Regions from separate parts of the Bradyrhizobium sp. GW821-FHT12B03 genome, predicted to be linked through region 2. Evidence: predicted binding sites of a transcription regulator. Region 2 holds the regulator's gene; each other region holds the start of a gene.
What was found. The regulator LexA, encoded in region 2, represses DNA repair genes until DNA is damaged. The targets are predictions, from matches to a motif close to TGTTCNNNNTGTGTTCNG.
Positions count from the first base shown of each region.

Region 1: recA (recombinase RecA) is a predicted target of LexA. The motif match lies at 817-834, and genes of this name have one in related genera.
Region 3: AC1RUR_RS29065 (single-stranded DNA-binding protein) is a predicted target of LexA. The motif match lies at 1,458-1,475, and genes of this name have one in related genera.

Region 1 covers NZ_JBXAQU010000016.1:119,353-121,619, reverse strand. Annotated here, with positions in the region: gene AC1RUR_RS26935 (hypothetical protein) at 1-702, opposite strand, end outside; gene recA (recombinase RecA) at 909-1,997, shown strand; gene gcvP (aminomethyl-transferring glycine dehydrogenase) at 2,249-2,267, opposite strand, start outside.
Region 2 covers NZ_JBXAQU010000018.1:32,176-34,442, forward strand. Annotated here, with positions in the region: gene AC1RUR_RS28400 (hypothetical protein) at 1-93, opposite strand, end outside; gene AC1RUR_RS28405 (hypothetical protein) at 285-488, opposite strand; gene lexA (transcriptional repressor LexA) at 676-1,377, opposite strand; gene AC1RUR_RS28415 (molybdopterin molybdotransferase MoeA) at 1,554-2,267, opposite strand, start outside.
Region 3 covers NZ_JBXAQU010000018.1:171,615-173,881, reverse strand. Annotated here, with positions in the region: gene gyrA (DNA gyrase subunit A) at 1-39, opposite strand, end outside; gene AC1RUR_RS29070 (DUF2306 domain-containing protein) at 209-607, opposite strand; gene AC1RUR_RS29065 (single-stranded DNA-binding protein) at 808-1,302, opposite strand; gene AC1RUR_RS29060 (outer membrane protein) at 1,766-2,267, shown strand, end outside.

The DNA.
Region 1 (2,267 bases), on a different contig from region 2:
CCGGATGCGTTGGTCAATTGGCGTCGGAACGTGCGCCTCGAACTTCGACATATCGAATAAGTCGATGTCGTTTCTGTCCATCCCCTGTCGCACGATCTGCTGGATGTCTAACGCCACTTTTTTCCATTCACCCAGCTGCCAGTTGGAATGCTTTATGGCGGTAGGTAAGTTTGCGCTAGGGTAGCCGGACATGAATCCGTTCCACCATTCACCAGCCTTAGTTTCCCGTTCATCGAGTAGTTTGTTGAGTTCTTCGATTTTCTTTTGTTGAACCAGAGCGCGCCATTCTGGGGGTGCGGTCGGCGACACATTAAGCTGGGCTGTTTCTGTCTTGTCGACCAATTCTGTTTTGGCCTCGGCAGTCTGAATCAGCACCAAATACCAAACGCCGAAGGCAGTGAAGCTGATGACACTGATCAGCATTCCAATAACCGGCAACGACATCCTGATCTCTCGTGGTTTGGTGCTCCAGTAAAACACGGCCACCATAGCAAAGAGAATGAATAGCGCTGTTCCTGGTGGGGGATTCAAGGCCATGTGCACGGCCTTTCCAACCCACCCCGGATTGTTCGCCTTCTCGTAGATGAAGTCGAATCCAGTGATTGCGCTGAGTAGGCGCTTGATCGCCGGAATCTCCTCAATAACGATCCAGAGGGAAAACAATCCGATGGCAGCGGTTCTGAAAAAATTCTTAACGGCCATGCCTGCCTCCGCCCGACTCTAGGGCTAGTTGTGGCAGACGAAGATGTACCTGATCTAGATTACATGTTCAGGTATATATCTGCTCGAAATCCGCAAAAGAACATATTGCGAACCTGGAACAAATAGGGTACATTGGTTTTATCGCCGGCCCGCCTCGCCAATCGTTTGTCCCCCTAGCGAATCCTCGCCATAAGGAGCACGACCCAATGTCCGCAACTGCCCTGCGTATCGTCGAAGGATCTTCCATGGACAAGAGTAAAGCTCTGGCCGCCGCGCTCTCCCAGATCGAGCGCCAGTTCGGCAAGGGCTCGGTGATGAAGCTGGGCAAGAACGACCGCTCGATGGACGTCGAGGCGGTGTCCTCCGGTTCCCTCGGGCTCGACATTGCGCTCGGGATTGGCGGCCTGCCCAAGGGGCGCGTCGTGGAAATCTACGGGCCGGAATCCTCGGGCAAGACCACGCTGGCGCTGCACACGGTGGCGGAAGCGCAGAAGAAGGGCGGCATCTGTGCCTTCATCGACGCCGAGCACGCGCTCGATCCGGTCTATGCGCGCAAGCTGGGCGTCAACATCGACGAGCTCTTGATCTCGCAGCCGGACACCGGCGAGCAGGCGCTGGAAATCTGCGACACGCTGGTGCGCTCGGGTGCGGTGGACGTTCTGGTGGTCGATTCGGTCGCGGCCCTGGTGCCGAAGGCCGAGCTCGAGGGCGAGATGGGCGATGCGCTGCCGGGCCTTCAGGCCCGTCTGATGAGCCAGGCGCTGCGCAAGCTGACCGCCTCGATCAACAAGTCCAACACCATGGTGATCTTCATCAACCAGATCCGCATGAAGATCGGTGTGATGTACGGCTCGCCGGAAACCACCACCGGCGGCAATGCGCTGAAATTCTACGCCTCCGTCCGCCTCGACATCCGCCGCATCGGCGCGATCAAGGAGCGCGACGAAGTGGTCGGCAACACCACGCGCGTGAAGGTGGTGAAGAACAAGCTGGCGCCGCCCTTCAAGCAGGTCGAGTTCGACATCATGTACGGCGAGGGAGTCTCCAAGATGGGCGAGATCCTCGATCTCGGCGTCAAGGCCGGCATCGTCGAGAAGTCAGGCGCCTGGTTCTCCTATGACAGCCAGCGTCTCGGCCAGGGCCGCGAGAACTCCAAGGCGTTCCTGAAGGCCAATCCCGACATCACCGCCAAGATCGAGACCGCGATCCGCCAGAACTCCGGCCTGATCGCCGAGCAGATTCTCGCCGGCACGCCCGAGCGCGACGCCGACGGCGAGGAGCCCGCGGACGAGTAAGACTTAACGCGAAAAGTTTTTCGCGAGGAGCGGGCGCTGAGGACGTTGAGTTGCCGACGTCTTCGGGGCCCGTTTCGTTTTGGGGGATGGTGCCGCGGGCACCGTGCCGTAGGGTGGTTAGCCGAATGGTCTGCGCGAAGCGCAGCCGCTCGGCGTAACCCGCCACTGTTCGTATCTGCAGAGACAGAAGTGGTGGGTTACGCAGCCGACGGCGCTTCGCGCATCCGCCCGCTAACCCACCCTACGATCCCTTACTCCGCGGCTTCCGCG
Region 2 (2,267 bases):
ACGCGTCGAGGTGCCACGGAAGGTTGTCGTGACGATCGTCTCGCCGACCTCTGCGGGGCGCGTCGCGACGGCGTGCAGGCTGTAGTCACACATCGGGTGCTCCTCATTCGGAGATAGCAACCCGCGTCTCTTCCGAGGCGCAGGCCTCTATCAGAGTGGAAGCCCCCAAGCTCTGCTTGGTTGTAGGCAAATCTGCGGCTTGGGTCCGCAGGCTGCCATCACAATATCTTTTTCAAATGCATTGGGAACAAAGCCCACTCCCGTGCATTTCGCGTGCTTCTCCGTCAGCGACCAGCAGGTGCCGACCAGCCTGAATACGGCCAGACCGGTTGCGACGGCTGCGCGACGGCGTTGCGGGCATTGCGGAATTGTTCGCTGGTCATTGCCGGCGACGTCTTGCGGGAATGGTGCGATGGAGCAGCGAAGGCTTGCGACGCCGATGCTGCGATCAGCGCTATCGTGACTGTGCTCAAGACGATCTTGCGCATGGTTGTCTCCCCGGTTTGCGCACAGGCCCGCGAAGCGATGAGTGCTTCGTTGCGGCGCGCCGAGGATCTAGCGCTGGAGAGGTGGCCGGATAATCTGTGCAAAACCAGAAAGACTATCCAGCCGGAGCGGACAATCGTCCGCTCCAATTGCTCGGGTGTGGTTGCCGACTGCCGCCGCGCGGACGGTTCAGTACTTCCGGTAAAGGCCGATCAGCTTGCCCTGAATCTTCACCCGATTGGGCGGCAGGATGCGGACCTCATAGGCCGCATTGGCGGGCTCGAGCGCAATCGAGGCGCCGCGGCGGCGGAAGCGCTTCAGCGTTGCCTCCTCGTCATCGATCAGCGCCACGACGATGTCGCCGGTGTCGGCAGTCTCGTTGCGCTGGATCAGCGCCATGTCGCCGTCGAGGATGCCGGCTTCGACCATCGAATCGCCGCGCACTTCGAGCGCGTAATGCTCGCCCGAGCCGAGCATGTCAGGCGGTACGCTGATCGTGTGGCTGCGGGTCTGCAACGCTTCGATCGGCGTGCCGGCCGCGATGCGGCCCATGACAGGTACCGCGACGGGGCGCTCGCCGTCGTCCACGGGCGCGCTGGAGCTCGTTCGCACCTTGCCGAGATTGCCTTCGATGACGCTCGGCGTGAAGCCGCGACGACTGCCGGCGGCGGCCTGGAGCTCGGGCAGCTTGATGACTTCAATCGCGCGGGCGCGATTGGGCAGTCGCCGAATGAAGCCACGCTCCTCCAGTGCGGTGATCAGGCGATGGATGCCCGATTTCGAGCGCAGGTCGAGCGCGTCCTTCATCTCGTCGAAGGAGGGCGGCACGCCGCTTTCCTTCAGACGCTCACTGATGAACCGCAGAAGCTCGTATTGTTTGCGCGTTAGCATCTCGACCAAAGTCCCCCGGTTGATGTCGTTCGATTCCGAGACGTTCAATTCAGCGATAAGCCGCTAGATGCTCGAAACAAATCATGAACGGACACTATATGTTCGATACATGTTCCGCAACTGCTTAATTTACCGTGAACGCGACAAAGTTCGCGGAACGCACGTGTCCGCAGCGTTCAGACGGGCAGCAGCAGCACCTCGCAAGGCGAGCCGGCCTCGGCCTTCGGCGCGAACGGCGCGCGCACGAGAAGTGCCTGTGCCGCAGCGAGATTCGCAAGCAGCGAGGAATCCTGGTTATTGACGGGAAGGGCGACGAGCGTGCCGTCGTCGCGGCGCTCCAGGCGCGCGCGCAGATAGTCTTCGCGCTGGTCATTGGCTCCGACATCGCGGCCGAGCACGGCGCGCTCGCGACGGTGATGAATCATCTGTTGGCCCGACAGAGCGCGAATCAGAGGCACCATGAACAGGAAGGCGCACACATAGGAGGACACGGGATTGCCGGGCAGGCCGATCACGCGCATCGGCCCCAACCGCCCGTGCATCATCGGCTTGCCCGGCCGCATCGCGATCTTCCAGAACGCCATCGCGATACCTTCGTCCCTCAGCGCCTGCTGGACCAGATCGTGGTCGCCTACCGAGGCACCGCCGGTGGTGATCAGGATGTCGGCGCCGCTCTCGCGGGCACGGCGGATGCCGGCCGTGGTGGCTGCCAGCGTATCGGCGGCCACACCGAGGTCGATGGTATCTGCGCCCTCCTGGCGGGCGAGGGCGTGCAGGGCATAGCCGTTGGAATAGACGATCTGGCCGGGACCCGGCGTTGAGCCCGGCATCACCAGCTCGTCGCCGGTGGCGAGGATCGCAACCTTCGGGCGGCGACGGACGGGCAGGTG
Region 3 (2,267 bases), 140 kb from region 2:
CGCCGGCTGGTCGCCGGGCTTGTTGTCGTCGTCAGCCAAGGGGGAATCCGGTGAGTTTTTGTCTGGGAATCATATAGCGCATCGAGCCCCTCATAACCACCCTTGCGGGGGTCAAGGGAAGCGCTTTTTCCGACTGTTTTTCCAGAGACTTACGCCCTTCCCGGCACCATCCGGGGCAAGGCCCGAACGAGCCGGGTGGAACCGCCCCTTACGTCCCGAAAATCACGTGGTGCATGATGCGCCCGGGCACCAGCGTGAACAGGCCCGCCACCAGCAGCGCGCCGGCGAAGATGAAGATCATCATCCGCCGGTGGTCGGCCACCCGATGGGTGTGTGCCCGCCAAACCGCCAGCGGCAGCACCACCAGCGTGAAGACCGACAAGAGATGGATCGGGCCGAACGGCCCGACCAGGCGGATCTGGTGGATCCAGAACGACGAGGCGGCGACGATCGCCATCAGCCCCACCCAGATCCAGCCGATCGTCCGGTGCGGCAGCGTGCCCTTGGGGGCGGCAAACTGGACCAGGCCGAGCAGGAAGGCGGCCATCGCGGCGAAGGCATGCAGCGGGATCGCTGGAGCGGCCTCAAGCAGCGGCGCGAGACTCATGCAGGGGCTTCCTCCGATCGACAGATCCATGTGAATAGGATTAACATGAAGTTAATACCATTCACATCAAGGCCCGTCAAAAGGCCTGAGGCCGCACATGAAGCAAGCCCGGAAAAACCGAGCTTTACCCGCCAATTGGTAAGAAATCCTGTCGCTTCACGCGAGCAAGGTGACATCCGGGGCGAAGCGCCCCGCCCGCCTCAGAACGGGATGTCGTCGTCCATGTCGCTGTTGCGGCCACCGCCGCCGGCGGCAACGGCCCGGCGCGGTGCGCTGCTGACGGGACCGGAGGAGCCGAAATCGCCGCCCGGCTCCTCGCCGAAGCTGCCGCCTCCCCCGCCGCCGCGGCCGTCGAGCATCGTCAGGGTCGAGTTGAAGCCCTGGAGCACGACCTCGGTGGAGTACTTCTCGACGCCGCTCTGGTCGGTCCACTTGCGGGTCTGCAGCGCGCCCTCGATGTAAACCTTGGCACCCTTCTTCAGATACTGCTCGGCGACCTTGCAGAGCCCTTCATTGAAGATCACGACGCGATGCCACTCGGTCTTTTCCTTGCGCTCGCCGCTGTTCTTGTCGCGCCAGGTCTCCGAGGTCGCGATGCTCAAATTCGCAATCGGCCGCCCGTCCTGGGTGCGGCGGATTTCAGGATCCTTGCCGAGATTTCCAACCAGAATGACCTTGTTGACGCTTCCCGCCATTGCCGCTCTCCGCTCCGAATGCCACTGAATCTAAAAGGCGGGGTCCGCGCGAAACGGTCCTCTGCCACCCTGTTGAGGCGAACCTATACGCTTGCGAGGTCGGATCAGCCCGTCACCCCTCAGGTTATCCCCATATATAGCATCGCTGGCGGATTTGTTCCAGATTTGTTCTCAGCCCCGACCCACCCCGAACAGGTGCCGAATTACCGGGCAAGGCAGGATTGAAAATTGCACAAGCCGATGAAACCGACGGAACTTTCTCGGGTTCCCCGGAATCGAAAAAATCCCTTAACATTCATCTACTTGACCTCTCTGACATTGGTTGGCGAGTGTGGCATTTCGGAGACGGACTCTGCCGCCGAACCGGGCTATCGTTGCCTCGGAATTAGATCATTTGGGCGTCGCGCCTGATGGCCCGCTTCGGGGATTTCTTGAGAAGCGGACAAGCTTGGGAGAGACCGTAATGAATAAAATCTTGGTGGTTGCATTTGGTGCCGCTGCGTTGGGCTTGGCGGCTCCTGCGAATGCGGCGGATATGGCCGCGCGTCCCTATACGAAGGCGCCGATGGTCGCGCCCTCGCCCATTTATAACTGGACCGGCTTCTACGTCGGTGTTCAGGGGGGCGGCGGCTGGGGCCGCAGCGACGAAACTTTCTTCGGGACTCCCAATACGGCGGTTTTTGCTGGAACGCAGAAGTACGATACCAACGGCGGCTTTGTTGGTGGCGTGTTCGGCTACAATTGGCAGTCCGGCCCGGTCGTCTTCGGCATCGAGGGCGATTATCACTGGGCTGACATCAGCGGCCGTTCTGCCGAGATCAATGCCGGCGTCGGCGACACCTACTTCACGAAGATTCGCGGCTTCGGTGACATCAAGGGCCGTCTTGGCTATTCGACCGGTCCCGCCCTCCTGTTCGTCAGCGGCGGCGCCGCGGTCGGCGACATCCAGCACCGTTATGATGGCG